3 regions of the Bradyrhizobium sp. CIAT3101 genome follow, and region 2 is predicted to be linked to each of the others. Evidence: predicted binding sites of a transcription regulator. Region 2 holds the regulator's gene; each other region holds the start of a gene.
The links. The regulator LexA, encoded in region 2, represses DNA repair genes until DNA is damaged. The targets are predictions, from matches to a motif close to TGTTCNNNNTGTGTTCNG.

Region 1 (6,728 bases), 3.6 Mb from region 2:
GTCGTAGAACTGGGCGAGGAAGGAGCCCAGCACTTCCTCCGGCGTGAAGGTCTTTTCCGCGCGCGGGAAATAGGCGCGGTTGCCCCAGTTCTGGCCGGTGCGGAAGAAGAACACTTCGACGCAGGAGAAGCCGCCTTCCTGATGGATGGCGAACACGTCGGCCTCTTCCACGGTGCGCGGATTGATGCCCTGCTGCGACTGGATCGCCGACAGCGCGGCGAGGCGATCACGATAGAGCGCCGCGCTCTCGAATTCGAGCTCGCCGGAGGCCTTCTCCATCTCGCCTGCAAGCTCCTGCTTCACCGCCTGGCTCTTGCCGGACAGGAAGTCGGTCGCCTCGCGCACCAGCGTGGTGTAGCCGGGGAAGTCGATCTCGCGGGTGCAGGGACCGGCGCAGCGGCGGATCTGGTAGAGCAGACAGGGCCGGGTGCGGCTCTCGAAGAAGGAATCCGTGCAGGAGCGGATCAGGAATGCGCGCTGCAGGGCGGTGATGGTGCGGTTGACGGCGCCGGCAGAGGCGAACGGGCCGAAATAACGTCCGGGGCGGGTCTGCGCACCGCGATGCTTCAGGATCTGCGGTGCCCAATGGTCGCCGGTGATCAGGATGTAGGGAAACGATTTGTCGTCGCGCAGCTGCACGTTGAAGCGCGGTCGCAGCTGCTTGATGAGGTTGGCCTCCAGCAGCAGCGCCTCGGTCTCGGTCGTGGTCGAGACGATCTCCACGGTCACCGTGGCCGCGATCATGCGCAGGATGCGCGCCGGCAGCGGCGCACTCTGGCGTGCATAGTTGGAGAGGCGCTTTTTGACGTTCTTGGCCTTGCCGACATAGAGCACGTCGGCATTCGCACTGAGCATGCGATAGACGCCGGGCGAGGTCGGCGCGAGGCGGACCGCGCGCTCGATCGCCTCGTGACCGGTCGCCAGCGGCTCTTCGCCGATCGCGCCGCTCTCTTCCAGGATATCCGGCAGCCGGCCGTCGTCCTCCTCATCGCCGCCGCTGGTGGCGGGATCGAGGTCGGGCGGCGCTGTCTCGTGCGAAGTCTCCTGGGGCGGGACGTCGGAGGTCGCGGCGCGCGGTGACTTGCGCGCGCGGTCGTCCGGATTGTCGGTGGAATCGTGAACCATGGTGCGAATTTAGGCGCTGAGGGAGCCGATTTGAAGTTCCGGCCGTGCCGCACGCACAGGATGGCGGCGCAGGTCCCGGTAACGCTTCCTTAAGTCTGTTAACAGCGCGGTAACGGGTCTTAACAGCCCTTTAACTTAAAACTCTCGATAAATCTTACGCGAAAAAGTGGTGGTTCCGTAACCATGCGGTCTGGCCTTGCGCGGCGGCGCGGGCATCGCAGCCGGTTGCGGCAAGTTGCGTTGGAGTGTGTGATGAAGAGGCTCGTTGTGGGCGCAGCCGCGTTGGTTGCAGCCGGCTGGACGGCGTCGGCAGAGGCCGCCGATCTCAGTTACGGGCAGCGTGCGCCCTATACCGTCAATCAGCCGCTCAATGGCTATAGCTGGGCCGGCCCGTATCTCGGCGCCAATCTCGGCTATGAATGGGGCTCGGTCAGCAACACGTCCGTAAAGCCCTCCGGCTTCGTCGGCGGCGTGCAGGCAGGCTACAATTTCCAGAACGGCCCGTGGGTGTTCGGCGTTGAGGGCGACATCCAGGCAGCCGGCGCCGACGACACTTTCGCGCCGTGGAAGTTCTCCAATCCCTGGTTCGGCACGCTGCGCGGTCGCGCCGGCTATGCGTTCAGCAACGTCCTGGTCTACGGCACCGCCGGCCTCGCTTTCGGCGAGCTGCGTGGGCAGACCTTCGGCTGGACGGAATCGCACACCACCGCCGGCTGGACCGCGGGCGTCGGCGCGGAAGTCGGCTTCGCGCCGAACTGGAGCGCGAAGCTCGAATATCTCTACATCGATCTGTCGTCGAGCCAGTTCGCAATTACAGGCGTGTCAAACGGCTATAGCGCCAGCGTTGTTCGCGCAGGCGTGAACTATCACTTCTGATAGCCAAATAAGAAAATACCGGACAACAGTCTCCCGGCCGCTCGCGGCCGGGACTTTTTTTGCGCCAGGTGTTTTGGGAAAGGTCCGCTACGAAAGGATCACGAGATTGACCGCCTTCGGCCCTTTCCCCTTCTTGTCCGGTTCGACTTCGAAAGTGATACGCTGTCCTTCGGCAAGGTCTTTTAGTCCCGCCCGCTCAACAGCGGTGATGTGAACGAATACATCGCGACCGCCGTCGTCCGGTTTGATAAAACCGTAGCCGCGCTCGCCGTTAAAAAACTTAACTGTTCCCGTATTGGCCATCGGGAAACTCCCCCTCATTGCTCCTCCGTCGCAACGCAGACACGCGTCGCGACATGACCGGGCATCACGAAGCCCGGGAGAGCTGGCCATCCTTGGGCAGACCCTTCGGTCCGACTGGATCTTTCTTAGGCCTTCACTCCGCCGCAACCATTCGCGGAAGCGGAACGTAAAGCCAGTCACGCAAATAGCATAATACGGTTCTTTGCAGATTGACTACCGCTACTGCATATTTTTCCCAAGAATGGCGGCAGCTTAGGGCTTGGGTACCTCTAATCGGAATCTGGCAGCTCCGCCCTGACCGAGCGGCATTTCCAGCTCGGGCAGGATCGTCTTGAGCTCGCTCTGCAGCGTGTAGGGCGGATTGACGATCAAGAGTCCGGTCGAGGTGAGGGCTGCGCCATCAAGCTGTGGTGCAACGCTGAACTCGAGCCGCAGACATTTTCCCGGAGTCTTTGCTGCAACTGCGGTCCGCGCCACGAGTTGCGCCAGTGTGTCGGTGGCGCGGCGGCTCTTGGCGGGATACCAGATTACATAGATACCGGTCGGCCATTTCGCGAACGCGGTGGAGAAGGCCTCGCCCAGTCTTTCGAACTCGTCTTTCGCCTCGAACGGCGGGTCAATCAGCACGAGTCCGCGCCGCTCCTTCGGCGGCACGAACGCCGGCAGCGCCATCCAGCCGTCGAGATCGACCACGCGGGCCTGTTCGTCGCGCCGCAACACGTCGATCAATGCCTTGCGTGCCTTCGGTTCGAGCTCGCAAGCGACGAGCCGGTCCTGCGGCCGCATCAAACCGCGCGCGATCAAAGGTGAGCCCGGATAGGCCTTGAGCTCGCCCTTCGGATTGAAGGCGCGAACGATATCCATGTACGGCTTGGTCAGTGCGACTGTCTCGTTCGTGAGGCGCGCCTGCATCAGCCGCGCGATCCCCGTCAGCCATTCGCCGCTGCGGCGTGCCTCGTCGCTGTCGAGATCATAGAGACCCGCGCCCGCATGGGTGTCGATGACGCGGAAGGCGGCCGGCTTGTCCTGCAGATAGGTCAGGATGCGCGCCAGCACGATGTGCTTGATGACATCGGCGAAGTTGCCGGCGTGAAAGGCGTGGCGATAGTTCATGCGAAGAGCACTACGCCACGTGAGGGCCTGAGCAAAGAGCTACGACAGCCTGGGCTACCCACCCCTGACCGGCGGCATCGTCACCTGGTCACGGCGGCAGGCGCGACGTTCCATTTCCTCGCAGGCGCGGAATTGCAGATCCTTGCTGAGGCAGATGCGGACCTCGGAGAGCCGGGTGCGATTGCAGGTGACTGAGATGGCCGCATCGCTGAGGCCCGGATTGGCCTTGATGAAGGCTTCTTCCACCTCACCCGGCGCCACGGTCTTGGCTTGCGACAGGTCGAGATATTCGGCCGGAATCTTGATCGCGGCGCGTGCCTTGCGGATGGTCTCGAAATAATTGCGGCCGTCGAGCCCGGAGCACGTGCCGTGCTTGTCCCACTCGTTGAAGATCAGCCCCGGCGCCGGCATCAAATCGAGCATCGTGGAGACGATGTTGCGGTTCAGCCGCGGCGATGGCCGCTGGCAATATTCGGGGAAGCCGTTCTCATATTGCGGCCACAGTCCGTGCACCACGAAGGAATAGGGCCGGCCCTCACATTGGATATTCGAGCGTCCGCCGCCGCGGCCGCGCTCGGCCGCCTCCGCGCAGAAGGACGGCGACCACGACAGCGACAGCACATAGAAATCGAATTCACCGGGCGCGTTCTGGCGCTTGTCCTGCGCCTTCGCGCCACCGGACAGCGAGATCAGCCCGGCGGCAAGAATCAGGGGGAGGGTCAGTGAGATCACAAGGCGGGAGAACGAATGCAATCTAAAATGAAACATGGCAACGCCCCTCAACTAGACTGTGCAACAAGCCTAGCAGGCAACAAGAACATTTCAAGAACAAAATTCAGGCGACGGCCAATCGCCTGCTTGATCGGTCCGAATCAGGGACCTTCGGATCAGGGACCTTCGAATCAGGGCTTGGCAGCGCGGCAGGCCGGATTGTAGGCCCAGTTGCGATCGAGCCCGACCACGCACCATTCGACGCCCTGACCGTAGCCGGCGAAGCCGCCGTCCTCGATGATCGAGAAGTGCACCTTGCGCACCTTGCCGTCGTTCAGCATGGCCTCGCCGGTGCAGTAGCGGCGCGGAATGTTGTCGGACGCCCAGGGCCGGAACGCGGTCTCATGGACAGCCGCGAAGCCCTCGATCCGCAAAGGCGAATTCCAGAACGAGCCTTCCTTCTCGGAGAACTGGCTCGCGATCGTTGGCAGCGCCCTGTCGCACTCGGCGACATTGCCGTCATAGCGAGGCCCGCTGAGCCAGAAATTCAGCTCCAGCGGATTGGCGGCCCTGGCCTCACCGAGCGACAACGCTCCGAACATGAGGCCGAGAACGGCGGCAAAACGAAGCGATTTCAGGGAGGTCGAGGCGCGCATGGGCAATCCAGACAGCATGATCTGTGAAGGTGGGACGGTGCCGCGAAGGGCGGGGGAGGTCAAGTGCAGCACGGCAACACTTGGCCAGGAGTTGCTCACAACGGCGCCGTCAACCGGCCTTCCGTTCTTTCCACCGCCGCGCCGGCACCGTAAACTGGCGCCAATCAATCGGAGTGACGGGAATGCGAATCATTGCGGCCGCGGGCCTTCTTGCCAGCCTGGTTTTCTCGGTGGCGAGCCAGTCGGCGCAGGCCGACATCTTTCCGGTGCCGCCCTTCAAGGGCAACGACACCGGCGGCATCATCGCCTATTCCATGGCGACGCAGACCGATGCGCGCCAGGTCGCGGTCGACCACTGTGCGCGGTACGGCAAGGTGGTGAAATTCCTCGCAGTGCAGGCCTATGAGGGCGGCTACATCTCGTTCGCCTGCCGTTGGGTGCCCTACGGCGCCGCCGATCGGCCGATCCGCACGCTCTACTGAGGCGTTTTCGGAACGACTAAGGTCACGCCAAAGAAAAAGCTACGACATCTGAGCCGGGAGTCTCTCGCATGACGCGCAAGCTTGCTTTGCTCGGATCAGCCGTTTGCCTCGTGCTGTCGGCGGCGAGCGCCTTCGCCGACGATCTGCCGGTTCGCAAGGCCGGTCTCTGGGAATTGAAGATGGTCAGGACCGGCTCGGCGATGCCGGAAATGACCATGCAGCACTGCACCGACGAGGCTGTCGACAAGGAGATGAACAACAACATCTCGCCGATGGCCAAGCAGGTCTGCTCCAAGCAGGACATCAAGAAGACCGCGACCGGCTATGTCAGCGATTCCGAGTGCAGCGTCGCCGGCATGTCGACGACCTCGCACGCCGAGATCACGGGCGATTTCAACTCGGCCTACACGGTGAAGACCTCGTCGCATGCGCAAGGCGGTGCCGCCGGTGCCGCCGGGCGCGACTCCACCATGACGTTGGAGGCGAAATGGCTCGGCGCCTGCAAGCCCGACCAGAAGCCCGGCGATATCGTGATGCCCGGCGGCTTCAAGATGAACGTCCGCGACGTCGACAAGCTGAAGGCGCTGCTGCCGAAGTAGGCGGGGCTATCGCAGCTACACCGGAATCCTGACACTCGCCCGCAACCCGCCCATCGGGCTGTCGCCCAGCGTGATGTCGCCGCCATGCGAGCGGGCGATGTCGCGGGCGATCGCGAGCCCCAAGCCGGTGCCGCCTTCGTCCTGGTTGCGGGCATTGTCGAGCCGCAGGAACGGTTTGAACACTTCCTCGCGCAGATGGACGGGAATGCCCGGACCATCGTCGTCGACCGTGACAGTGAGATAGCGGTGATCGCGCTGGCCGGAGATGGCGATGGCCTGGCCGTAGCGCGCGGCATTGGTGACGAGGTTGGCGAGGCAGCGCTTGAACGAGGCCGGCTTCACGGTGACCACCGGCAGGCCGCTGAAGGTTACGGTCGCGGTGTGGCCGTGACGTTCGGCATCGCTGCGCAATTCCTCGAGTGCCTGCGCCATGTCGGTCGGCTGCGATTGCTCGCCGGAATCGCCGCGGGCGAAGGCGAGGTAGTCTTCAAGCATCATCGACATCTCGTCGACGTCCTTGCGCATGCCCTCCATCTCGGGGCTGTCACCGATCAGCGCCAGCTCGAGCTTGAAGCGGGTGAGGATGGTGCGCAGATCGTGGCTGACGCCGGCGAGCATCGCGGTGCGCTGCTCCATCGCGCGTTCGATGCGCGACTTCATCTCGAGGAAGGCGCCAGCGGCGCGCCGCACCTCGCGCGCGCCGCGCGGCCTGAAGTTCGGCGCCTCGCGGCCCTTGCCGAAACTTTCGGCAGCGTCGGCAAGCCGCAGGATCGGCTTGATCTGGTTGCGCAGGAACAGCACCGACACGATCAGCAGGATCGACGACGTCCCGACCATCCAGAACAGGAAGATCTCCGAGTTCG
Region 2 (6,728 bases):
CGGGGCTTGCGACCACGCCCTATGCCGCCTTCCATTTCCACCGCGTCACGCCCTACGGCGTGCTCGCCAATCTCGGCGCGATGCCGGTGGTGTCGGCGCTGGTGATGCCGGCGGGACTACTGGGATTGCTCGCGGCTCCATTCGGGCTCGACGGTGTGTTCTGGTGGCTGATGGGGATTGGCATCGACTGGATGATCGCGGTCACGCGCTGGGTGGCGGCACTGCCGGGCGCGATCGGCCGCCTCCCGGCCTTTGGTATGGCGCCGTTGATCGCCGCGAGCCTCGGCCTTGTCCTAATGGGCCTGCTGCGCACGCCGCTGCGCTGGTCGGGCGCGTTCGTGCTCGCCGCGGCAACCATCTGGGGTCTGTCGGTCCGGCAACCCGACATCCTCATCGCCGGTGACGGCCAGAACGTCGCCGTGCGGGGCAGGGACGGCCAGTTGCATCTGATGCGGACCAACAAGGACAACTTCCTGCTGAAGGAATGGTTGGCCGCGGACGCCGACCCGCGCGATGCCGCCAGCGCCTCGCTCGGTGACGGCGTGTCGTGCGACGAGTCCGGCTGTGTGACGCCACTCGCCGACGGCCGCATGGTTGCGCAGGCGCTGCGCATCGACGCGCTGGCTGATGATTGCAGTCGCGCCGCGCTGGTCGTGACGGCAAGGCCGGCGCCGCCGGATTGCGCCGCGATGGTGGTCGATCGATCGCGTCTCGCGCGCCAGGGCGCACTGGCGCTAACGCAGCGTGGCGACGGTTTTGCGGTTCAGGGCGTGAGGGCGAGGGGCGCAAACCGCCCCTGGTCGCCGGCGGCGGCCGGTGCGGACGATTTCGACGGAAGCCTTGCGCCGAAGACGGCCGCGCCGCGCAGCAAGGACGCAACGCCCTCGGAGGCCGATCAGCAGGCCGAGGATTGAGCTGGCTGGCTAGAGATACCAGGCCAGCATCGCTTCGAGCCTGCCGTTGCCGATCACCGGCAGGACCACCATCCGGCTCAGCCCGGCTGCGCGAGCCCCCACGGCGGCGATCGAGCCGTCATGCGCGAGGTCGTCGTTGAGCGCGGGCATGCCGGTGGCCCAGGCCCCGCCGATACTGCCTTCGCCCCTGGCGATCGATCTCTGCGCATAGAGCGCGGCGAGGTCGGTCTGGGCGCTGCAATCGCCGGCGCGAAACACCAGCACTGATCGGGCTTCGTTCGGGACCCAGATCTCGAAGCGGCGCGCAATGGGCGTCGCCTGCGCGGAGAGGAACGTCAGCACCCAGGTCCGGTCGGTGCCGGTGCGGTAGGGCACGCCGACGCCGAGATTGATCCCGACCTTGGCGGCGTCCTCCCAACGCAGGAAACTCTTGGCGTCGTGCAGATCCCTGATGATCAGCGGCAGGCCCGCTTTCCAGGTGCGTCCGGGCAGGCCGAAGCCGCGCGAAAATCTGGTGTGACGGGAGTTGAACTCGAACATGTCGGCGCTGCCGTAGTAGCCGTCGACGAGCGCGATCTCGTGCGAGAGTTCGGCATCGTTGTGCCAGAGCTCGATCGCGCCGACATGGGCCTCGTCGTCGCCGCAGAACAGCACCATGACGGCTTGCAGGAATTCGCCGGCAAACACCGGCACGGCGACCCCGCAGGTCAGGCCGGCTTCGAGAGCCTGGTCGGTCCGCTTGAAATAGGAGTTGGCGAACTTTGTGAGGATCACGGGATGGCCGCTCGCCCAGGCCTTGCCGGGAAGGCCCTCGTCATATCCGAAGCGCAAATCCTCGCTGCCAGCCTTGAACGCGGACAGGCCTTCGCTGTAGAGGCCGCCGCCGAATTCCAGCCGCGTCCGCGTTGGATCAGGCACCCAGAGTTCAACGACGCGAATGAAGGTTTTCATCGAGCCTGTCCGCTGCCTCAAGCTGCAAACAGCATCGGCCATTTGCTTGCGGAGCGGACGTTCAAAATTCAGGCAAGGCAGCGCAAACTTCGTGCGACTTGCTGGCGCGATGAGCTCATGATTTCCACAGACGCAAACCAATCCATCTCGCCGACCGCGGCCGGCGATGGACATCTCGATCCTGGCCCGACCTGTCGGCCGGGGATGGCGTCGTCAGCCGATCGGCAGGCGGGTGATGGTCGGCGGCCTGTCGGCGCTGATCTGCGGCTTGTGCTCGCGCTCGCCGAGCGGCTGCGTCACGGGCAGTTGCAGGACGGTTGCGCGCTGGCCTTCGACGAGCTGCGTCACCAGCACGTATTTGCCGTCGGGGAATTCGATCGCGTCGTGATGACGATCGGGAATGTGCGGATCGACCTTGCCGAACTTGCCGACGCGCGAATTGACGGTGCGGGTCCAGATCCAGCGATTGTCGTAGCGGACGTTGTCGGCGAAGGCGAGCTCCGTTCCCGGAAGCAGGCAGACCGCGACGGACATGTCGGCTTCGGAGGCGAAGCCGCGCGTCGAGGTGCCGCGGAAGGTTGTCGTGACGATCGTCTCGCCCACTTCTGCGGGGCGCGTCGCGACAGCATGCAGGCTGTAGTCACACATCGGGGTGCTCCTCAATCGGGATAGAGCACCCGCGCCTCCGCTGAGGCGCAGGCCCCTATCAGAGTGGAAGGCCGCGATCTTATGCTTGTTTGTGGGCAAATCTGCGGCTCGCATCCGCAGAGCGCGATCACATTATCTTTTTCAAATGCGCGAGGAACAAAGCCTGCTCTCGTGCATTCGAACAGCGCGTTGCCTCAGCGGCCTGCGGGCGCCGACCAACCGGAGTATGGCCAGGCCGGTTGTGATGGCCGCTCGACCGCGTTGCGGGCATCGCCGAATTGCGCGCTCGTCGCTTGCGGTTCCTTGCGGGCACGGTGCTGCTGCTGTGCGGCGAAAGCCTGAGACGCTGATGCTGCAATCAGCGCCATCGTGACGGCGCTCAAAACGATCTTGCGCAAGGTGATCTCCTCGGTCTCTGAAAGGCCTGCGAAGCGATGCGTGCTTCGTTGCGGCGTGCCGAGGATGTAGCGCTGGAGAGGGGGCCGGATAATCTGTGCAAAACCAGAAAGACTATCCAGCCGGAGCGGACAATCGTCCGCTCCAATCGTTGATTGCGGTCGCCGATTGCGACGCGCTCAGTACTTCCGGTACAGCCCGATCAGCTTGCCCTGGATCTTGACCCGGTTGGGCGGCAGGATGCGGACCTCATAGGCCGCATTCGCCGGCTCGAGCGCAATCGAGGCGCCGCGGCGGCGGAAACGCTTGAGCGTTGCTTCCTCGTCGTCGATCAGGGCGACCACGATGTCGCCGGTGTCGGCGCTCTCGTTGCGCTGGATCAACGCCATGTCGCCGTCGAGAATGCCGGCCTCCACCATGGAGTCGCCGCGTACTTCGAGCGCGTAGTGCTCGCCCGAGCCGAGCATGTCGGGCGGGACGCTGATGGTGTGGCTGCGAGTTTGCAAAGCCTCGATCGGCGTACCGGCCGCGATCCGGCCCATCACGGGCACCGCCACGGGCCGCTCGCCCTCGTCGGCGGGCGGGCTCGACGTCGTACGCACCTTGCCGAGATTGCCCTCGATGACGCTCGGCGTGAAGCCGCGGCGGCTGCCGGCGGCGGCCTGGAGCTCGGGCAGCTTGATCACCTCGATGGCGCGGGCGCGGTTGGGCAGGCGGCGGATGAAGCCGCGCTCCTCGAGCGCAGTGATCAGGCGATGGATGCCTGATTTCGAGCGCAGATCGAGCGCGTCCTTCATCTCGTCGAAGGAGGGCGGCACGCCGCTTTCCTTCAGGCGCTCGCTGATGAACCGCAGGAGCTCGTACTGTTTGCGCGTTAACATCTCGACCAAAATCCCCCGGTTGATGTCGTTCGATTCCGAGACGCTGAATTCAGCGATAAGCCGCTACATGCTCGAAACAAATCATGAACGGACACTATATGTTCGATACATGTTCCGCAACTGCTTAATTTACCGTGAACGCGGCAAAGTTCGCGGAACGGTTGCGAACGATGCGCTCAGGCGGGCAGTCGCAGCACCTCGCAAGGCGCGCCCGCTTCGGCCTTCGGCGCGAACGGCGCGCGCACGAGAAGTGCCTGTGCCGCAGCGAGATTTGCAAGCAGCGAGGAGTCCTGGTGGTTGACGGGAAGCGCGACGAGCGTGCCGTCATCACGCAGATCGAGGCGCGCGCGCAGATAATCCTCGCGCTGGTCATTGGCGGCGACGTCGCGGCCGAGCACGGCGCGTTCGCGGCGGTGATGAACCATCGAACGGCCGGACAACGCGCGAATCAGCGGCACCATGAACAGGAAGCCGCACACGTAGGATGACACGGGATTGCCTGGCAGGCCGATCACGCGCATCGCCCCGAGCTGTCCATTCATCATCGGTTTGCCCGGCCGCATCGCGATCTTCCAGAACGCCATCGAGGTGCCTTCGTCCTTCAGCGCCTGCTGCACCAGATCGTGGTCGCCGACCGAGGCGCCGCCGGTCGTGATCAGGATGTCGGCACCGGAGTCGCGCGCGCGGCGGATGCCGGCCGTGGTGGCGGCGAGCGTGTCGGCCGCAATGCCGAGGTCGATGGTGTCGGCACCCTCGCTGCGGGCGAGCGCATGCAGGGCGTAGCCGTTGGAATAGACGATCTGGCCGTGGCCCGGCGTGCTGCCCGGCATCACCAACTCGTCGCCGGTCGCGAGAATCGCGACCTTCGGGCGGCGGCGGACGGCCAATTGCGGGTGGTTCATGCCGGCGGCGAGCGCGAGGTCGCGCTCGGTGAGCCTGGCGCCCTTGCGCAGGAGCACGTCGCCCTCGGAGAAATCGATGCCGGCCGGGCGGATGTGCCGCCCGGTGAGGGCTGCCTCCTTGATCGCGATGTGCCTGCCGTCAGCGACAGTGTCTTCCTGGATCACGACCGCATCTGCGCCCTCGGGAACGACGCCACCGGTGAAGATCCGCACGGCTTCACCGGCGCCGACCATTCCTGCAAACGGCCGTCCTGCAGCGACCTCGCCAACGACGGTAAGCTGCGTGTCAATCTTCGCCGCATCGGCTGCGCGGACGGCATAGCCATCCATCGCCGACATCGCCTGGGGCGGCTGCGTCCGCCGCGCCGCGACGTCGCGTGCGAGCACGCGATGAAAGGCCGCCTCGAGCGCGACCGTCTCTTCAGGCAGTGGCTCCGCACCGGCGAGCACCGCGGCGAGCGCGTCAGAAACCGGCATGAGGGCCACGGTGAAAAACTCCAGCTACGCCCGTTCGGGCAAATCAGCGGCGAGAGTTCTAGCCGAGTGCAGGCAAGGAGGCAAAACGACGGTCGCGCAGGATGATTGATCCTGCATCACCCGCGCGGCGATGGAGTGAGAGCATCAGGTCCGCCGGGGCATGGTCCGGAAGGCGAGATAGACGGGCAGGAGGATAGCCATGGCAAGCACGAGGATGATGGAAGCCACGGCCAGCATCCTCAGGTCCCCTCCGGACTGACGTCGGGCGCTTGAGGCCCTTGATCCCTGTCGGGCATCGGATCGGCCTGGGCCTTCAGATCAGCCGCCTTGCTCATCAGCTTGGCGGAAAGCTCGGAATCAGAGGTGGTCCTGGCGAATTTGACCAGCAGGGAGGCCTGCTTGGTGAGGTAGGTTTTGCCCAACACGATGATACGTCCGTTCGTAGAATTCCCAACCGACTCTAGAGTCCGGAAGGGGGCATTCCGTTCCCGGAACTTCGTATAAAAATGCACAGAGCCGTTTGGTTCCTCGTCCGGGTGAAATTGCTCCGGAAACGGCGGTCAGATCCCCAGCGCCTTCAGTGCCATGCCGACGTCGCGGGGCGAGGTGACATGCACGGCCTTCAGCCCGCGGGCGCGGGCGCCTTCGACGTTCGCGGCGAGGTCATCGAAGAACACGATCCGGTTGGCGGGCACCCCCATCGCGGTGACGACGTGGTCGAAGGCTTCCGCATCAGGTTTGCGCAGGCCGATGCTGGAGGAGAGGTACAGCGCGCGGAAATGACCGAGCAGATCGGCATACTCTTTCGAGAAATGGTCGACATGCGGGCGGTTGGTGTTGGAGAAGGCGTAGAGCGGCATCTGCTTCGCCGCGCGCGGCAGCAATTCCGCGATGTCGGGCATCTCGCCGGCGAAGATCGCGTTCCATCCTTCCAGGAATTGCGCATCTGAAATGCCGATGCCGAGCGAGGAGCGCAGCGACTGGAAATAGTCCTCGTCGCTGATCCTGCCGACCTCGTGCAGCCGGTAGGCCTCGCTGTCGCGCTCATAGCGCGTCACGATGGCTTCGGGCTCGAGGCCTGCATGTCCCGCCCAGCAGGCGATCGCCTTGGAGAAATCGATGTCGAGCACAACGCGCCCGAGATCGAACAGAAGCGCATCCGCGCTGCCGGGTGAGAGCGATGTCATTCTATCAGTATCGGTAGGGTTCATGGTCGAATAGCGGGAATGCGCTGAACACACTCGGTGCATTGGTTGCGGTGGCCTGGTGCAGACAGGATTTGTTGACCTCGGCGAACGAGGTGGCGCCAAGCAGCCCAAGGCAGCGCAGCACCTCGTCCTCGAGCAGTTCGAGCATCCGCGTCACGCCGGTCTCGCCGGCCGCCGCCAGGGCCCAGCATTGCAGCCGGCCGATGCCGACGAGGTCGGCGCCCGCCGCGATCGCCTTGACGATGTCGGTGCCGCGGCAGATGCCGCCATCCACCATGATCTTGGCGCGGCCCTTCACGGCGTCGACGATCTCGGGCAGCACATGCATGGCGCCGCGGCCGTGATCGAGCT
Region 3 (6,728 bases), 2.9 Mb from region 2:
CGTGGTGTCGATGCTGCGGCCGTTGCGCAACGCGCAGAGGCTGGCGCCATTGCCGAGATGGGCGATGACGGTGCGCCCGGCGGCGAGCTCCGGTGCGATTGCTGCGAGCCGGCCTGCGACATATTCGAACGAGAGCCCGTGAAAGCCGTAGCGTCGGAGGCCGCGCGCCTCAAAGCGTCCAGGAATGGCGAAGCGGCTGGCGGGGGGCGTCATGCTGTGATGAAACGCCGTGTCAAAGCACGCGATCTGCGTGAGCGGGGGACGGATCGCCCGGAGGGCGCGGACCGGTGCCAGGCAACGGGGCTGATGCAACGGCGCCAGCGGTGTCAGGGCTTCCAGCTTCGCCTGGACGTCGTCCGTCAGCGCGATCGGGCCGGAGTAATCCGGACCGCCATGGACGATGCGATGCCCCACGGCGCGCAAGCACCCTTCGCCAAAGCGGTGCTCGATAAAGGCGATAACGTCCGCGAACAGATGACCACCATCCGCATCCGACGCTTCTCTCCGCTTTTCGAACAGCGTCTCGCCCGATGGACTGCTGGCCACGAGCCGCGGCTTCGCCTCGTGCTCGTCGAGCAGGCCCTTGCAGAGCAGGGCAGGCTCGCTGCCCGAGATCTCGAACAGGCCGAACTTGATGCTCGAGGAGCCTGCGTTGAGGACGAGGACCGACGCCGTCATCAGATCACCGCGCCTTGCCCGGCCAGACCCAGTCGCGGATCACGGGCATGTCCTCGCCGTGCTCGCGCACGTAACGCGCATGCTCGAGCAGCGCGTCGCGGAACCGCTGCTTCACATGCGCGGCCTTGGTCGCGAGATCAGGCACGCGCTCGATCGCCTCGATCGCGAGATGATAGCGGTCGAGCCCGTTGAGCACGACCATGTCGAACGGCGTCGTCGTGGTGCCTTCCTCGGCGAAACCGCGCACATGCATGCCGGCATGGTTGGTGCGGTTATAGGTGAGGCGGTGGATCAGATAGGGATAGCCGTGATAGGCGAAGATGACAGGCTTATCGCGCGTGAACAGGCTGTCGAAATCGCGATCGCTGAGGCCATGCGGATGCTGCTCCTTCGGCTGCAGCGTCATCAGGTCGACGACGTTGACGACGCGGATCTTCAGGTCCGGCAGCGCCTTGCGCAGCAGGTCGACGGCGGCGAGCGTCTCGAGCGTCGGGACGTCGCCGGCGCAGGCCATCACCACATCGGGCTCGCCATTCGCGTCCTCGTTGCCGGCCCAGGGCCAGATGCCGATGCCCGCATCGCAATGCGTCGCGGCCTCCTGCATCGACAGCCATTGCGGCGCCGGCTGCTTGCCGGCGACGATGACGTTGATGCGGTTGTAGGTGCGCAGGCAGTGGTCGGCGATCCACAGCAGCGTGTTGGCATCCGGCGGGAAGTAGATGCGGACGATGTCGGCCTTCTTGTTGGCGACGAGATCGACGAAGCCGGGATCCTGATGGCTGAAGCCGTTGTGATCCTGCCGCCAGACATGCGAGGTCAGGAGATAGTTCAGCGAGGCGATCGGCCGCCGCCACGGCAGATGCCGCGTCACCTTCAGCCATTTGGCGTGCTGGTTGAACATGGAGTCCACGATGTGGATGAAGGCCTCGTAGCAGGAGAAGAAGCCGTGGCGTCCGGTGAGCAGATAGCCCTCGAGCCAGCCCTGGCAGAGATGCTCGCTCAAGACCTCCATCACGCGGCCGTCCTGCGCCAGATGCACGTCATAAGGTTCGATCGGCTCCATCCAGACCCGTTCGGTGGCGTCGAACACCGCATCGAGCCGGTTTGACGCGGTCTCGTCCGGGCCCATGAGGCGGAAGTTGCGGTCCTCGGCGTTGAGGCGGATGACATCGCGCAGGAATTTGCCGAGCTCGCGCGTTGCTTCGCCCGTTACGGAGCCTGGCTGTGGCACGTCGACGGCAAAGCTGCGGAAGTCCGGCAGCTTCAGTTCCTTCTTGAGCAGCCCGCCATTGGCATGGGGATTGGCGCCCATGCGGCGATTGCCTTCGGGCGCGATCGCCCTTAGCTCCGGGATCAGCGCGCCATTGGCGTCGAACAGTTTGTTCGGCTCGTAGCTGCGCATCCAGTCTTCGAGAATCTTCAGATGCGCCGGGTTCTCGCGACAGCTCGCGACCGGCACCTGATGCGCGCGCCAAAACCCTTCGACCTTCTTGCCGTCGACCTCCTTCGGGCCGGTCCAGCCCTTCGGGCTGCGCAGCACGATCATCGGCCAGCGCGGCCGCTCCACGCTCGTCCGCCCGTCGCGGGCCTGCTGCTGGATCGAGCGGATGCTGGCGAGCGCGACGTCGAGCGCGTCCGCCATGGCCTGGTGCATCAATTTGGGATCGTCGCCCTCGACGAACAGCGGCTCGTGGCCGAACCCGTGGAAGAGATCGCGGATTTCGCCGTCGGGCATCCGGCCGAGCACGGTCGGATTGGCGATCTTGTAGCCATTGAGGTGGAGAATCGGCAGCACCGCGCCGTCATGGGTTGGGTTCAGGAACTTGTTGGAATGCCAGGACGCCGCGAGCGGACCGGTCTCGGCCTCGCCATCGCCGACGACGCAGGCGACGATGAGGTCGGGATTGTCGAAGGCCGCGCCATAGGCGTGCACCAGCGCGTAGCCGAGCTCGCCGCCTTCGTGGATCGAGCCCGGCGTCTCCGGCGCCGCGTGGCTCGGAATGCCACCGGGAAAGGAGAACTGCCTGAAGAGCTTTCGCAATCCGTCCGCATCGCGCGGGATGTTTGGATAGATCTCGCTGTAGCTGCCTTCCAGATAGGTGTTGGCGACCATGCCCGGGCCGCCATGGCCGGGACCGCAGACATAGAGCACGCTGAGATCCTGCTCGCGGATGACGCGGTTGAGGTGGGCGTAGATGAAGTTCAGCCCGGGCGTCGTGCCCCAATGGCCGAGCAGGCGCGGCTTGATGTGCTCGGGCCGCAACGGCTCGCGCAGCAGCGGATTATCGAGCAGATAGATTTGCCCGACGGAGAGATAGTTCGCGGCACGCCAGTAGCGATCGAGCAGGTCGAGGTCGCTGCTCGCGGCGGACGATTGTTGTTGATTTGTCATATTCCTGACGACCTTCACTCGGGATCGTCACCAACCGAGTTCCGGCGAGATCGATCCCAAAATTGATACTTGCTCGCATCAAACGGGGATCGGCCTCACGCGGTGTTGCGTGAGGTCAAAGGTCGGCGCGTGAAGATTGGGCAGCGCTACTGTGCATGGGGTTGTTTTCGCGTTTTTCATTCTTGTTCTTGATTTGTTCCTTTGGCATGCTATCTTGGCTTCATGAGTCCAGCTTCTTCTTCTGCTCTCAAGCACCCGCCGGTCACGGCGCCCTCCGAGCCGGCGGGTGCGCCTTCTGATTTCCCCGAACTTGCGGTCGCCATCGACAAGCAACGCAGGCGAGGGCGTGGCGCGCAATCCAATGCCAGCGGCCGCTTTGAGGCCGAAGCGCGCGTCGCCTTCGACGACGGCTGGCAGAGCCTGGAAGAGCTGCCGCCGTTCAAGACGACGGTCGGCGTCGACACCTCGCGCAAGGTGATCACCCGCAACGAGTCGCCCGACATCGGCTTCGATCGCTCGATCAATCCCTATCGTGGCTGCGAGCACGGCTGCGTCTATTGCTTCGCGCGGCCGACGCACGCCTATCTCGGCCTGTCGCCGGGGCTCGATTTCGAGTCAAAGCTGTTCGTCAAGCCCGAGGCGCCGGCGCTGCTCGAGAAGGAGCTCGCGGCCTCAGGCTACGAGCCGCGGATGATCGCGATCGGCACCAACACCGATCCCTATCAGCCGATCGAGCGCGAGCGCAAAATCATGCGCGGCATCCTGGAGGTGCTGGAACGCACCGGCCATCCCGTCGGCATCGTCACCAAGTCCGCGCTGGTCGTGCGCGACATCGACATTCTCGCAGCGATGGCCAAGCGCAATCTCGCCAAGGTCGCGATCTCGGTGACCTCGCTCGACCCAAAGCTCGCGCGCACCATGGAGCCGCGCGCCTCGACGCCGCCGAAGCGGCTGGAGGCGCTGAAGCAGCTCTCGGAGGCCGGCATTCCCACCACCGTGATGGTGGCGCCGGTGATCCCCGCGCTGAACGATTCCGAGATCGAGCGCATCCTCGATGCCGCCGCCCATGCCGGCGTCAAGGAAGCCTCCTACGTGCTGCTGCGGTTGCCGCTCGAGGTGCGCGATCTCTTCCGCGAATGGCTGATGGCGAACTATCCGGACCGCTATCGCCACGTCTTCACGCTGATCCGCGATATGCGCGGCGGCCGCGACTACGATGCCAAATGGGGCGAGCGGATGAAGGGCACCGGGCCAATGGCCTGGACCATCGGCCGCCGCTTCGAGATCGCCTGCGACCGGCTCGGGCTCAACAAGCGCCGCTCGAAGCTGACCACGGATCATTTTGCCCGGCCAAAGCAGAACGGCGAGCAGCTCAGCCTGTTCTGAGGCGCGGAGCGTATGAGGTGTGTGATGAGCAAGGAACTGCCGGCTCCGGTACCGCGGCTCACGGTGATCACGCTTGGCGTCAACGACATCCGCGCCAGCATCGCCTTCTATGACGCGCTCGGGTTTGCGCGCCGGCTGAAGGCGACGGGCGAGGCCGTTGCGTTCTTCGACACCGGTGGTCCGGTGCTCGGCCTGTTTCCCTGGGACCAGCTCGCCGCCGACGCCAAATTGCCGGACGATCCGAGGCCAACGACCTTCCGCGGCATGACCCTGGCCTGGAACTGTGCTTCGCGCGAGGAGGTCGATGCGGTGCTGGCGTTTGCGCTTCGTAAGGGCGCGACGCTGCTGAAGGCCGCGCACGAGACCGATTACGGCGGCTATTCCGGCTATTTTGCCGATCCCGACGGCCATCCCTGGGAGGTCGTCGTCGCCCCCGGCATCGAGGTCGGCGACGACCGGCGGGTGCATCTGGCCGAGTAGGGCGACCCGCCTGAATAACGGGAATTGTCTGGGGTTCCCGGTTGCGCGGGCGAGGCGGCTTGCGCACGATCCCGACCATGATTCGGGACAAGTCCGCCAAAAAGCCAGTCAAGGCCAAGCCAGCGAAGGCAAGCTTCCGCCGCGAGCGCGCGCTGATCAAGCGCGGCATCTGGCCGATCGCCGGCTGCGACGAGGCCGGCCGCGGGCCGCTGGCCGGTCCGGTGGTGGCGGCCGCGGTGATTCTCGATCCCGACCGCATTCCGCGCGGCATCGACGATTCCAAGCGGCTGACGGCGGAGGAGCGGGAGACGCTTTTCGCCAAGATCTGCGCGACTGCACAAGTCTCGGTCGCCGTTGCCTCGCCCGCGCGGATCGACCGCGACAACATCCTGCGCGCCTCGCTCTGGGCGCTGAAGCGCGCCGTGGTGGCGCTGCCCGAGGCGCCGAAGCATGTCTTCGTCGACGGCCGCGACCGGCTCGACACACCTTGCGACTGCGAGGCGGTGATCGGCGGCGACGGCATCGTGCTGTCGATTGCCGCCGCCTCCATCGTCGCCAAGGTGACGCGCGACCGGCTGATGTGCGCGCTGGCGCAGGACTGCCCGGGCTACGGTTTCGAGCAGCACAAGGGCTACGGCGTGCCGGAGCATCTCGACGCGCTCGATCGCCTCGGCCCCACCATCCACCACCGCAGCTTCTTCGCTCCCGTCGCGGCCGCCCGCGCCAAGCACATGCCCTGGACCGTCGAACCGGTGCGGGACCTGTTCGAGGTCGCCGACGTCGAGGTGCAGGTGGAGACCGCAGTTGAAATCGATGCTTCGGCAGGCCTTTAAGCTAGACTGTCGTTGCCACGACGCACGGCGCCCATTATCAAAATACACCTGAGCGAATAGGGCCGGCTGGACGGGTTGGCTGCATCTTGCGGGCGTTGCATGCGGTTTACCTCCCTGGTCATCGAGCTCATTCGCGCCCGGCCGCGGCTGATCGTCTGGATTGCCGTGCTCGCGCAGGCCGCGATGTGGCTGCTGGTGGCGCTTTTGTTCTACCGCAGCCCGCCCGGCAGCCTCGCGACCCTGCTCGCCTTCGGCAGGGAGTACCAGGTCGGCACTGATCTCGGTCCGCCGCTGTCGGTCTGGCTCGCCGATATCGCCTATCGTGCCGCCGGCGGTCACATGTTCGGCGTCTATGTGCTCGCCGAGCTCTGCGAGATCGCGACCTTCATTGCGCTCTATCACCTGGCGCGCGCCGTGGTCGGCACCCAGCAGGCGGTGCTCGCCGTGCTCCTGACCATGACGGTGCTGGCTTTCTCCTCGTCTGCGCTCGACTTCGGCCCCCTTGTGCTGGCGCGTCCGCTCTGGACGCTGTTGCTGCTGCATTCCTGGCAGATCATCGGTCAGCGCCGCGGCAATGCCTGGTTCGCCTGGTCGATCGAGGCGGGCCTGTTGCTGCTGACCACACCGGCCGCGATCTTCCTGCTCGCATTGCTCGTCATCTTCGCGCTCGCGACCGCCGGCGGCCGCCGGACGTTGCGCGCACTCGATCCGCTGTTCGCTCTCGTCGTCGTTGCCGTGCTGGCGCTGCCCTATGCCGTCTGGCTGATGCGGGCCGAGACCCTTGTGCTGCCGGCCCTGCCGCACGTGACCGACCTCAGTGCCCGCGCGCTCCACGCCGCCTGGCTGCTCGGGGGTCTTGTGCTCGGCGCAGTCGCGGTCCCGGTGCTCACCTTCCTCAACACGTCCCTGTTCGCCGGCAAGAGCGAAGAGGCGCCGATCATTTACCGGCCGCCGGTCGA

Region 1: QA645_RS37195 (ribonuclease T2) is a predicted target of LexA. The motif match lies at 4,231-4,248, and genes of this name have one in related genera.
Region 3: QA645_RS34010 (PA0069 family radical SAM protein) is a predicted target of LexA. The motif match lies at 3,254-3,271, and genes of this name have one in related genera.

What each region holds. Positions count from the first base shown of each region.
Region 1 is NZ_CP121634.1:7,953,044-7,959,771, reverse strand. Features, by position in the region: gene uvrC (excinuclease ABC subunit UvrC) at 1-1,125, opposite strand, end outside; gene QA645_RS37210 (outer membrane protein) at 1,378-2,001, shown strand; gene QA645_RS37205 (cold-shock protein) at 2,089-2,304, opposite strand; gene rlmJ (23S rRNA (adenine(2030)-N(6))-methyltransferase RlmJ) at 2,557-3,417, opposite strand; gene QA645_RS37195 (ribonuclease T2) at 3,472-4,185, opposite strand; gene QA645_RS37190 (hypothetical protein) at 4,320-4,784, opposite strand; gene QA645_RS37185 (hypothetical protein) at 4,967-5,266, shown strand; gene QA645_RS37180 (DUF3617 family protein) at 5,335-5,865, shown strand; gene QA645_RS37175 (ATP-binding protein) at 5,881-6,728, opposite strand, start outside.
Region 2 is NZ_CP121634.1:4,334,698-4,341,425, forward strand. Features, by position in the region: gene QA645_RS20405 (ComEC/Rec2 family competence protein) at 1-914, shown strand, start outside; gene QA645_RS20410 (GAF domain-containing protein) at 924-1,865, opposite strand; gene QA645_RS20415 (hypothetical protein) at 2,079-2,513, opposite strand; gene QA645_RS20420 (hypothetical protein) at 2,708-2,911, opposite strand; gene lexA (transcriptional repressor LexA) at 3,089-3,790, opposite strand; gene glp (gephyrin-like molybdotransferase Glp) at 3,967-5,178, opposite strand; gene QA645_RS20435 (hypothetical protein) at 5,409-5,594, opposite strand; gene QA645_RS20440 (HAD family phosphatase) at 5,730-6,356, opposite strand; gene QA645_RS20445 (alpha-hydroxy acid oxidase) at 6,361-6,728, opposite strand, start outside.
Region 3 is NZ_CP121634.1:7,274,055-7,280,782, reverse strand. Features, by position in the region: gene QA645_RS34020 (acetate/propionate family kinase) at 1-678, opposite strand, end outside; gene QA645_RS34015 (phosphoketolase family protein) at 683-3,070, opposite strand; gene QA645_RS34010 (PA0069 family radical SAM protein) at 3,293-4,456, shown strand; gene QA645_RS34005 (VOC family protein) at 4,481-4,936, shown strand; gene QA645_RS34000 (ribonuclease HII) at 5,014-5,769, shown strand; gene QA645_RS33995 (glycosyltransferase family 39 protein) at 5,869-6,728, shown strand, end outside.